One region of the Pseudomonas sp. ADAK7 genome, then DNA from elsewhere that is predicted to be linked to it. Evidence: riboswitches for the same ligand, from Rfam matches in the RefSeq annotation. Region 1 holds a riboswitch; the other holds the start of a gene.
What was found. A riboswitch is a leader RNA that binds a small molecule or an ion and turns the genes downstream of it on or off. The one in region 1 is predicted to bind cobalamin.
Positions count from the first base shown of each region.

Region 2: linked by a shared signal. The riboswitch ahead of HKK53_RS02515 (CbtB domain-containing protein) and the one ahead of cobO (cob(I)yrinic acid a,c-diamide adenosyltransferase) in region 1 are both predicted to bind cobalamin.

Region 1 is NZ_CP052861.1:2,506,426-2,512,502, reverse strand. Features, by position in the region: gene HKK53_RS11735 (C40 family peptidase) at 1-55, shown strand, start outside; gene HKK53_RS11730 (C40 family peptidase) at 220-759, shown strand; gene HKK53_RS11725 (O-methyltransferase) at 781-1,428, shown strand; gene HKK53_RS11720 (PQQ-dependent sugar dehydrogenase) at 1,501-2,814, opposite strand; gene HKK53_RS11715 (hypothetical protein) at 2,881-3,465, opposite strand; cobalamin riboswitch at 3,619-3,850, shown strand; gene cobO (cob(I)yrinic acid a,c-diamide adenosyltransferase) at 3,932-4,543, shown strand; gene HKK53_RS11705 (cobyrinate a,c-diamide synthase) at 4,540-5,835, shown strand; gene bluB (5,6-dimethylbenzimidazole synthase) at 5,832-6,077, shown strand, end outside.
Region 2 is NZ_CP052861.1:547,937-554,013, forward strand. Features, by position in the region: gene nfuA (Fe-S biogenesis protein NfuA) at 1-184, shown strand, start outside; gene cobM (precorrin-4 C(11)-methyltransferase) at 352-1,098, opposite strand; gene HKK53_RS02505 (cobalamin biosynthesis protein) at 1,181-1,594, opposite strand; gene HKK53_RS02510 (CbtA family protein) at 1,591-2,298, opposite strand; gene HKK53_RS02515 (CbtB domain-containing protein) at 2,310-2,504, opposite strand; cobalamin riboswitch at 2,622-2,849, opposite strand; cobalamin riboswitch at 3,049-3,262, shown strand; gene cobW (cobalamin biosynthesis protein CobW) at 3,359-4,423, shown strand; gene cobN (cobaltochelatase subunit CobN) at 4,427-6,077, shown strand, end outside.

The DNA of each region.
Region 1 (6,077 bases):
CGAAGCCAAGCGCGCACTCGCGATGGCCCCGACTGTAGTCACTGCTCGCAAGTAAGCACACTTTATGTAAGGCGAACTTAAAGTCTTACTTGAAGTTTGGCGCATAGGCGCTAGAATCCTGATCTATTATTGATGGCAAACCGCCTGCGCCCTGCGCAGGCGGTTTTCTTTTCTGTCCTTCCGACAGAAAAAGCCGCAGCCAGATCAGGTGTTCCGCTTATGACGATGTCAGCCCGCCTCACCCTGATGCTCTTCGCAGCGCTGCTCAGCGCCTGCGCCAGCCGCACACCACCGCCTTCTGCGCCCGTGGTTCGTGCCCCGATTGTTTTCAGTACCTCTCCATCATTCTCGCCTGAAGCCGAAGACGTGCTGTTTCGTGCCTTGGGCCTGGTGGGCACGCCGTATCGCTGGGGCGGCAACACGCCGGATTCCGGGTTCGATTGCAGCGGCCTGATCGGATACGTCTACCGTGACGTCGCCGGCATTTCCCTGCCGCGCACCACCCGCGAGATGATCAGCATGCAAGCGGCCAACGTCGGCAAGGAAGGCTTGCAAACCGGTGACCTGATTTTCTTCGCCACCAACGGCGGCTCCCAGGTCAGCCACGCCGGGATTTATGTCGGTGAAGGCCGCTTCGTCCATGCGCCGGCCACGGGCGGCACGGTGAAGCTCGACAGTCTGTCCAAAGCCTACTGGCAGAAAGCCTATCTGAGCGCCAAACGGGTGTTGCAACCTGAGCACTTGGCGCGTAATCAGTAATTTTCCCGGCAAGAGGTTGTCATGACCGCTCGCACGCTTAATCTCGACGATTCCCTGTATCACTACCTGCTCGACGTTTCCCTCAGGGAAACGCCGCTGCTCAAGCGTTTGCGCGATGAAACCCAGGCGCTGCCCATGGCGCGCTGGCAAGTGGCGCCGGAGCAAGGGCAATTCCTCGCGTTGCTGGTCAAGCTCACCGGCGCCAGGCGTTTGCTGGAAGTCGGCACCTTCACTGGTTACAGCGCCTTGTGCATGGCGGCGGCGCTACCGGATGACGGCTCGCTGATCTGTTGCGATATCCCCGGCGACTACAACGCCACCGCGCGGCATTATTGGCAGGAGGCGGGTTTGGCCGCGCGCATCGACTTGCGCCTGGCGCCGGCGCTGGAAACCCTGGCGCAACTGTCAGGGCCGTTCGATCTGGTCTTCATTGATGCCGACAAGGCCAATTACCCGAGTTATCTGGAGCACGCCCTGCGGTTATTGCGGGTGGGTGGTTTGGCGGTATTCGATAACACGTTGTGGAGCGGGCGGGTGCTGGAGAGCAATCCCGAAAGCGCGGACACCCGGGCCATCCAGGCGCTCAATCGAGCGCTGAAGGATGACGCACGGGTGGATCTGTCGTTGTTGCCGATTGGCGATGGGTTGACGCTGTGCCGCAAAAGGTAAACGGATGCCGGAAAAGATCGCAGCCTTCTGCAACTCCTGTAACGGATTGCCGAAGACTGCGATTTTTTGCGTTTATTTAACCGCCGAAACCCGCCACACCTTATTCCCCACATCATCCGCCACCAGCAAATCCCCCTGCTGATCGATCACCACACCCACCGGCCGGCCCAAGGCATTTTCATCCTTGTCGAGGAACCCGGTCAGCACATCCACCGGCTGCCCGGTCGGTTTGCCCGCCGTGAATGGTACGAAAATCACTTTATAGCCGCTGTGCGGTTTGCGGTTCCACGAGCCATGTTGGCCCACGAAGGCGCCGTTGGTGAACGGTGCTGGCAACTTGCTGCCTTCGGCAAAGGTAAAGCCCAACGAGGCGGTGTGCGGGCCCACCGCGTAATCCGGGGCGATGGCTTTGGCCACCATATCCGGGTTCTGCGGCTCGACGCGCACGTCGACGTGCTGCCCGTAATAGCTGAACGGCCAGCCATAGAAGGCGCCGTCCTTGACCGAGGTGATGTAGTCCGGCACCAGGTCGCTGCCGATTTCATCGCGCTCGTTGACCGAGGTCCAGAGTGCGCCGCTGTTCGGTTCCCAGCCCATGCCATTGGGGTTGCGCAGGCCCGAGGCGAAGATCCGGTGGTTGCCGGTGGCGCGGTCGACTTCCCAGATCGCCGCGCGACCTTCTTCCTTATCCAGGCCGTTTTCGCCGACGTTGCTGTTGGAGCCCACGGTCACGTACAACTTGCTGCCGTCCTTGCTGGCGATGACGTTCTTGGTCCAGTGGTGATTCAACGTGCCGCCCGGCAGGTCGATGACCTTCATCGGTTCTGACTTGATCGCCGTATCGCCGGTTTCATAGTGGAAACGCAGCAAACGATCGGTGTCGGCGACATACAGGTCACTGCCGACCAGGGTCATGCCGAAGGGCGAGTTGAGGTTTTCCAGGAACACCGTGCGCGTTTCGGCCACGCCATCGTGGTCCTTGTCCCGCAGCAGCGTAATACGATTCGGGCTCGGCACGCCGGCACCGGCGCGGCCCATGACTTTCTTCATCACCCAGCCACGAATACCCGTGCCGTCATCGGGCTTGGGTGGCGCGTTGGTTTCGGCCACCAGCACATCACCGTTGGGCAGTACATAGAGCCAGCGCGGGTGATCGAGATTTTCGGCAAAGGCCGCGACCTGCGTGCCTGCTGCCGCGGTAGGTTTGGCACCGGCCGGCCAGCCGATCGCCGGGGCAATATTCACCGTCGGGATCAGGGTTTTATTCGGTTCTGGCAACTTGGGCGACGGGCCGGTGCCGTCTGTGACTTGCAGGCTGGACGTCTCACCGCAGGCAACAAGCCCTCCGGCGAGCGCGATGACGAAAACGAGCTGGGGCTTGCGCATGCTGATCTTCCCTATGAATGCACTGTTTAATCATAGAGGAGAAACAAAGCGCGATGGTTCAACCCGTCAACCACGGGCCTCTTTGAGCAGCACGGCGATGCCGGGGTGATAGTGACCAGCTTCGTTACGCAACTTGCGGTAGGCGTAGGGGAAATACCAGGCCACGGCGCAGGTGTGTTCCTTTTGCAGGTCGTCGACCATGTCCTGCAATTCTTCCGGGGTCGCGCTTTGCTGGGCCTTTTGCGGCGCGACAAACAGGCAGCCGAGTTTCAGGTCGCTGGCGTAGCTGATGCGCTTGGCGTCGCTGGCGATATCGGCCAAGGCTTGTGTCAGGTTCAGGCTGTTGACCTTTGGCCAACGCTGGGTCGTCTGGAGGTAAGCGCGTTCTTCACTGCTGGCGATAAACAGATCGGCGCGGGCATTGCGTTCGCCTTCTTCGAGCTGTTTACGGGTCGGCGTTTGTTGCAACGTGACCATTTCCGCCATCCAGGCCGCCGCCGACAGCAGGCTGAGATTGGCTTTTTCGTCAAACCAGTACGGCGTATCGTTATCGCCGCGCACGGCGTTGTAGCGGTCGATACAGTCAAACCAGCGTTCCAGCAGCGGGCGCAGGAATTCCAGCTTCGGATTGCTGATGATCATGCCTTGCATGTGGCTCACCCTTGTTATTGTGTTGTGGGATGTGGCTCTTTGATATCACTGCTGGGAGTGTGGCACAAGATTCGCGGCAGATAATTGATTGACGGCAGTTTTTCGCCCGGCGGCGTCCCGGCTTTAATTGACGCTCCACCCCCAACCCTCTAACCTTCGCGGCTTGTTTCAGGTGCTCTGTGGCTGCGGTCGACAGAGTGAAACAGGGAAGCCGGTGAGTGCGTTCATTCGACGAATGAACAACCACGATCCCGGCGCTGCCCCCGCAACGGTAAATGAGTGAAAAGCTGCGCCTTGAGCCACTGTGTTGAAAAACATGGGAAGGCGCGCAGCCAGGCGCAAGCCGCTCATGAGCCCGGAGACCGGCCTGATCCATCCAGCGGCATCACGGTGGGCGATGCCAGGCTTCTTGCCGTCTATTCTTGTGCCTGCCCGCCGTTATCCAGCCTCAACGGAGAGCTCCCCCATGACTGATACCCCCGATCGTGACGAACGCCACCTGGCGCGCATGCTGCGCAAAAAAGCCGTGATTGACGAGCGCATCGCCAACTCGCCGAACGAATGCGGCCTGCTGCTGGTGCTGACCGGCAACGGCAAAGGCAAAAGCAGCTCGGCCTTCGGTATGCTCGCCCGCTCCATGGGCCACGGCATGCAGTGCGGCGTGGTGCAGTTCATCAAGGGCCGCAACAGCACCGGCGAAGAGTTGTTCTTCCGTCGCTTCCCGGAACAAGTGCGCTTTCATGTGATGGGCGAGGGCTTCACCTGGGAAACCCAGGACCGCCAGCGCGACATCGCCGCCGCCGAAGCCGCATGGGCCGTGTCCCGCGAATTGCTGCGCGATCCGTCGATTGGCCTGGTGGTGCTGGATGAATTGAACATCGCCCTCAAGCACGGTTACCTCGATCTTGATCATGTGCTCAGCGACTTGCAGGCCCGCCCACCGATGCAACACGTGGTGGTCACCGGTCGCGGCGCCAAGCCGGAAATGATCGAGCTGGCCGACACCGTCACCGAAATGAATGTGATCAAGCACGCGTTCCAGGCCGGGATCAAAGCGCAAAAAGGCGTCGAACTGTGAATCAACCCCGTCATTGCCCTGCGGTACTCATCGCCGCGCCGGCCTCCGGTCAGGGCAAGACCACCGTCACCGCCGCGCTGGCCCGGTTGCATCGCAATCAGGGGCGCAAGGTACGTGTGTTCAAATGCGGCCCGGACTTCCTCGACCCGATGATTCTCGAGCGCGCCAGCGGTGCGCCGGTCTATCAATTGGACATGTGGATGGTCGGCGAGCAGGAAAGTCGTCGGCTGTTGTGGGAAGCCGCCGGCGAAGCCGATCTGATCCTGATCGAAGGCGTGATGGGCTTGTTCGACGGTACGCCCTCCAGCGCCGACCTGGCGCGGCACTTCGGCGTGCCGGTACTCGGTGTGATCGACGGCACCGCCATGGCCCAGACTTTTGGCGCACTGGCCTTGGGCCTGGCGAAGTATCAGCCGGACTTGCCGTTTGCCGGCGTCCTGGCCAACCGCGTCGGCACTTTGCGTCACGCGCAATTGCTCGAAGGCAGCCTCACCGAAGGCTTGCGCTGGTACGGCGCGTTGTCCCGGGAAACCGGGATCGAATTGCCCAGCCGTCACCTCGGTCTGGTCCAGGCCAGTGAGTTGAACGACCTCGACCTGCGCCTCGATGCGGCGGCGGATGCGTTGGCCAGCAGTTGCGAGGTAGCGCTGCCACCCGCTGTCGAGTTCGCCGCCCCGGACGTGATAACTGCGGAACCGTTACTCAAAGGCGTGCGCATCGCCGTCGCCCGGGACGAAGCATTCGCCTTCACCTACGGCGCCAGCCTGGATCTGCTGCGAGCGATGGGCGCCGAGTTGACGTTTTTCTCGCCGATCCGCGATACCCATTTGCCCGAAGCTGACAGCCTCTATCTGCCGGGCGGTTACCCCGAGCTGCACCATGTAGCGTTGTCGAAAAACACGTCGATGCTGAGCGCAATCCGGGCACACCATAAAGCCGGTAAACCCTTGCTCGCCGAATGCGGCGGCATGCTGTATCTGCTCGATTCCTTGACCGATGTCGAAGGCACGCGCGCTGAACTGGTCGGCTTGTTGGCCGGTGATGCCGTGATGCAAAAGCGTCTGGCCGCGCTGGCGTTGCAAGCCGTCGAACTGCCCGAAGGCTTGTTGCGCGGGCACACCTATCACCATTCATTGACCAGCACCGAGCTGGAGCCGATTGCCCGGGGCCTTAGCCCGAACGGCGGGCGCGGGGCAGAAGCGGTTTATCGTGACGGGCGGATGACTGCTTCCTACGTGCACTTTTATTTTCCGTCCAACCCGCAAGCGATGGCGGCGTTGTTCAAGCCATGAAGCCAGAAGATCTTGCGTTCAGCGAGGCTGAGCGCGCGGCGGTCTACCGAGCCATCGGCGAACGTCGCGACATGCGCCACTTCAGCGGCGGTACGGTCGAACCGCAACTGCTGCGCCGCCTGCTTGAAGCCGCGCACCAGGCACCCAGCGTCGGCCTGATGCAACCGTGGCGCTTTATCCGCATCAGCGATAAAGCCCTGCGCGGGCAGATCCAGCAACTGGTGGAAGAAGAACGGATCCGC
Region 2 (6,077 bases), 2.0 Mb from region 1:
CCTGATCGATGTGGTCGAAGACGGTATCGCCGTGCTCAAGTTCGGCGGCGGTTGCCAGGGCTGCGGCCAGGCCGACGTCACCTTGCGTGAAGGCATCGAGCGCACCTTGCTCGAGCGCATTCCCGAGCTCAAGGGTGTTCGCGACGTGACCGACCACACGCAGAAAGAAAACGCCTACTACTAAGGTGTTCGTCTGCTGAAAGTAAAAAACGGCACCCGTGAGTGCCGTTTTTTTATGATCGTTCCCACGCGCAGCAAAGGAATGCAGCCCGGGACGCTCCGCGTCCCCTCCAAAGCCGAACGCGGAGCGTCCGTTGAGGCATTCCCACGCAGAGCGTGGGAACGATCATCTTACGGACGATACAAATGCGCATGCCCGGCACGGTATAGGGACGACTCACTAAAGTGATCGCTCCCCAACACCCGACCCACCAGAATCAACGCCGTGCGCCGAAACCCCTTGGCCTCAACCTTCTCGGCGATATCCGCCAATGTCCCCACCACCCAATCCTGATCCGGCCACGTCGCCCGGTGAATCACCGCGATCGGGCAATCCGCGCCGTAATGCGGCAGCAACTCCACCAGGATCTTCTGCAGATGATTGACCCCCAAATGAATCGCCATGGTCGCCCCATGCTGGGCCAGGCTGCCCAGCTCCTCGCCGGCCGGCATCGCGGTCTTGTCGGCATAGCGGGTCAGGATCACGCTTTGCGAGATGTCCGGCAGGGTCAGTTCGGCACCCAGTAGCGCCGCGCACGCGGCCGTAGCGGTGACACCGGGGATGATTTCAAACGCAATACCGAGCTCGCGCAGATAACGAATCTGCTCACCAATCGCCCCATACAAACTGGGATCGCCCGAATGCACCCGCGCCACATCCTGTCCCTTGGCGTGGGCGGTCTTGATCAGGTCGATGATCTGTTCCAGATGCAACTCGGCGCTGTTGACCACCGTTTCTGCCTGATGGCCTTCCAGCACAGCAGCGGGCACCAGCGAGCCGGCGTAGATGATCACCGGACAGCTGCGAATCAGTCGCTGGCCTTTGACGGTGATCAGTTCCGGGTCGCCGGGACCTGCGCCAATAAAGTAGACGGTCATCGTCGGTTCCTGTCAAAAAAAGGGCTTGGGCAAGACTTCAGATGAAGATTGCTCATGATCGAGGCGGGGATTATCGGGGATTTTACGCAGCACTGGCCAATGCGAGGGTGGCCTGAGCGTATTTCTGTCGGGAAATCAGCAGCTTCGCCGGCGCCTGGGCCAGGTGTTCGGCCAGGGCCAGAGCGGCACTTTCCGCAACGCCGTAGCAACCGGTGCGCTCGAAGGCGATCTGCGATTGGTGGCTGAGTTGTGGTTGATATCCGGCCAATTGCTCGCTGCTGAAATACATCACTTGCAGCCCAAGTTGCGCGGCCAACTCGATCAGGCCAGGCTCATCACGCTTCAGGTCGATACTGGCCAGGGCCTTGATCTCATGAAGTTCGATTTGATGCGCCTGCAGCGCCTGATCGAGCAGCGCCCGCAGCGTGCTGGCGGGGCAGCCGCGCTGGCAGCCCAGGCCGACCACTAGCGTCGGCGCTGCGCTGGTATCGGTCATGCGTGGTATTGGCCGTCGCTTTTGCGGCGGAACAACCAGGCGCTGATCAGGCCCAGGGCCAGCCAGAACACCACGTTGGTCAGCTGCGAAGCGATTTTGAACTGCGATTCCAGGGCTTCCGGCGCCAGCATCGAGTGGACTTCCGGTTGCGGTGCGCCAATGACATGCGGAACCGCGAGGATCGCCACGCCGAGGATCTTCATCAGCCAGTGACGGCTGAACACGATCAGCGCGATGCCGACAGCGGTAGAAGCCGCAGTGCCGATCCACCAGATCTGCCGTTGCGCCAGGTCGGCGGCGGCAGTGCCCGGCAGTTCCGGCGGTAGGCCGAGGGTCGGCGCCAGTACGAAGGTTGCGTAACCGGCCAGGCCCCAGAGCAGGCCCTGAGCGGTTTTGGTCGGCGCGCGCAGGGTGTAGAGACCGGCGAGCATCAACGCGAAACCAACCGCGACCACCAGGTTACCGCCGGTGGTGGACAGCACGCGCTGCCAACCGTTTTCCGGCTCCCAGGCTTCGGCGTCGTGGGTGTGGGCGGCCATGGCGCCTTCGGTGTGCTCGTGAGCAACCACTGCGGTAGGCTCGGATTTTTCATAGGTTTCCGCCTGCAGAATCAGCGGGGCGACCCAGAAACTTTGCAGCAGGGTCAGCAGCAGGGCGGCCAGCAGGCCGGTGAAACCTGCGGTTTGCGCGATACGCTTGATCATGTAGGCAGGTCTCAGTGGCACGGGAACGCGGAGCTGTGACGGGTATCGTGGGCGGCGTTGTGCACCGCTTCGATGTGCGAGAAACCGGCGAAATACACCAGGCACGCGCCAAGGATCGACGCGCACACGGCGGCGGTCAGGCGTTGGCTCAGGGTCGTGGTGGTGCTGGCGGTGCTGCTGTGGTCGGTGCTGCTGATGATCGACATGGCGCTTCCCTCTGGTCTGTCAGCGGGTGAATAGAGCGCATGAAAACCCTGCGAGCGTGCACGCAGAGGTTCAAACAGCGCCCGCCCACCGCGGGTTTGTCATTCAGTGATCGTAGTGGTCACTTTGTGTTGCGGGCCGGTCTCCGGGCTCACGAGGGGTCAAGGCTTGCGCCGAAACCTGCAAGAATCGCCTTCCCATGCCGAACTGCCGGCACAGTGGATCTGATTCTTCGCTCGCTTACCGTTGCGGGGGCAGCACCGGACTGACATGGCTTTGAGTAAAGCACATGATTCACCGGTTTCCCGTTTCACCCTGTGAAGGGCACCCGTAACAAGGCGTGTAGGAGAGCATGGGCGGGGGCGGGGCGTCAATTGGCAGGGGTTCTCGTTTGACCTGATCATTCCCATGCTCTGCGTGGGAATGCAGCCCGGGACGCTCCGCGTCCCATCCAGAGTCGAACGCGGAGCGTCCGTTGAGGCATTCCCACGCAGAGCGTGGGAACGATCATCGCCCCGCGGACATTGACCCGCCCCCAACCGATGCGTAGCCTTGCGCTTTCGAGGTTCTTCGGCGTCTGTCGAGGCTAAGAAGGGAACGCGGTCGATGCCGCGGCTGCCCCCGCAACTGTGAACGGTGATGTTCGCTGCCACGCCACTGCAAACCCTGGCAAAGGGTTCGCGGGAAGGCGCAGCGAATGCCAGGCCCCCGAGGCCGGCGCACCGAAAGCCAGGAGACCTGCCTCGAAACGAATTCTCACTACAACCGGGCGGGGTGATCCGGTGGCGAAATCTTCCGCGCTTTCATCGCTGCGGTCGTCGTCCCGTATGCCCGCCACCTTGCCAAAGGGCATCCGATGAAAACACTGGCCAAACTCCCCGTCACCATCGTTACCGGCTTCCTCGGCTCGGGCAAAACCACCTTGCTGCGGCACATGCTGGACAACGCCCAGGGCCGCCGCATCGCGGTGATCGTCAACGAGTTTGGCGAGCTGGGCATCGACGGCGAAATCCTCAAGCAGTGCTCCATCGGCTGCACCGAAGAAGAAGCCAACGGCCGCGTTTATGAACTGGCCAACGGCTGTCTGTGCTGCACTGTCCAGGAAGAATTCTTCCCCGTAATGCGCGAACTGGTCGCCCGTCGCGGCGACCTCGACCACATCCTCATCGAAACCTCGGGCCTGGCCCTGCCAAAACCCCTGGTGCAAGCCTTCCAGTGGCCGGAAATCCGCAGTGCCTGCACGGTTGACGCGGTGATCACCGTGGTCGACAGCCCGGCCGTCGCCGCCGGCACTTTCGCCGCGTTCCCGGATCAAGTCGATGCCCAGCGCAAACTCGACCCGAACCTCGATCACGAATCGCCGCTGCACGAACTGTTCGCCGACCAACTGGCCAGCGCCGACCTGGTCATCCTCAACAAGGCCGACCTGATCAGCCCGGAAGACCTGGCCCGCGTACGCCTGGAAGTCGCTGAAGAACTGCCGCCGGCGGTGAAAGTCATCGAAGCCAGCAGCGGTCGCGTGCCGCTGGACGTGCTGATTGGTCTGGGCGCCGGTTCCGAAGAACACATCGACAGCCGTCACAGCCATCACGATCACCACCACGGTGACGGTGATGACGACCACGATCATGACGCCTTCGACTCCATCTCCATCGAGCTGCCGCAAGCCGACGAAAGCCTGTTGATGGACGCCCTGACGCAACTGGTGGTCAAGCACGGCATCCTGCGGGTCAAAGGCTTCGCCGCGATTCCGAACAAACCGATGCGCCTGCTGATCCAGGGCGTGGGCACCCGTTTCGACAAGCACTTCGACCGTCAGTGGGGCGCCGAAGAAGCACGTACCACCCGTTTGGTGCTGATCGGCCAGGAACTGGACGCCGCGCAACTCGAAGCGCAATTGCGCGCCGCGCTCAGCGTTTAAGCCATGCACCTGCTCAGGACCCAGCCCGGCGGTTTCGTGTCGGACGACAACATCGCCGACCTTGGACAAACCCCCGCCGAGCTGGTGATCCTGTGCAGTGGCGACTCCAGCCTCGCGTTGCTCGCCGAAGCCGCGCAGCAGTTGCCCGATAACTATCCGAGCGTGCGCCTCGCCAACCCGATGCAGGTGCAGAATCACGCGTCAGTGGATTTGTACGTCGATGAAGTGTTGCGTCACGCCAAGGTGATTCTGATCTCGCTGCACGGCGGTATCGCCTATTGGCGTTACGGCGTCGAGCGCTTGGTCGAGTTGTCCGAGCGCGGCGTGCAACTGATTCTGGTACCCGGCGATGACCGTCCGGACCCGGAGCTCAGCGACCTCAGCACCGTCAGCGCCGAAGATCGCGACCGGCTTTGGCAGTTTCTGCGCCAGGGCGGCATGGGCAATGCCCTGGACTTTTTCCGCTGTCTGGCCACGCGTTGGCTGGACCGCGACTACGTCTGGGCCGAGCCGCAAACCCTGCCGCGCACGGCGATTTACCACCCCCACAACAGCCCCGCTGAACTGAGCGATTGGCAAGCCGACTGGCTGGCCGATCAACCGGTGGCGGCGGTGCTGTTTTACCGCTCGCATTTGCAGGCGGCGAACACTGGTTTTATCGATGTTTTCTGCCAGCGCTTGCAAGCGGCGGGATTGAACCCGTTGCCGATCGCGGTGGCCAGTTTGAAAGAGCCGGGCTGCCTGACGGTGGTCGAGGATTGGCTCGATGAAGTGGAAGCGGCGGTGATTCTAAACACCACCGGTTTCGCCCAATCCAGCCCCGAAGCGCCGCACTTGCGGCCGTTTCGTCGCAACATTCCCGTCATTCAGGCGATTTGCGCCCAGGACAACGAACCCGGATGGCGCGCCAGCGAACAGGGCCTCGGCCCACGGGATCTGGCAATGCACATCGCGTTGCCGGAGCTCGACGGGCGCATCATCAGCCGACCGATCAGCTTCAAGGATCTGGCCTGGCGCAGCGAGCGCAGCCAGTCCGACGTGGTCTGCTACCGGCCGCAACCGGAACGCATGGACTTTGTTGCCGAACTGGCGCGGCGCTGGATCGATCTGGCGCGGGTGCCCAACGGCGAAAAACGCATCGCGCTGATCCTGGCCAACTACCCGACGCGTGATGGTCGTATCGGAAATGGTGTCGGCCTCGACACCCCGGCGGCGGCGCTGAACATCCTGCGTGCCTTGCATCAGGAAGGTTATCCGCTGCCCGCCGAGTTGCCGGACAGCGGCACCGCGTTGATCCAGCAGTTGCTCGGCGGCGTCAGCAATGACCTCGACACCCTCGACCAGCGTCCGTGCATGCAAAGCCTGGCGCTGGATGCTTACTTGCTGATGTTCGACGCGTTGCCCGAAGCCAACCGCCAAGCGGTGCTGGAACGCTGGGGCCCGCCGCAAAACGATCCGATGTTCCGTGGCGGGCGGATGATGATTGCCGGTCTGCGCTTCGGCCTGACGTTTGTCGGCATTCAACCGGCCCGGGGTTATCAGGTCGATCCGAGCGCGGTTTATCACGACCCGTACTTGGTGCCGCCCCACGGCTATCTGGCGTTTTACTTCTGGCTGCGCAACACCTACGGCGCCCACGGCGTGATCCACGTCG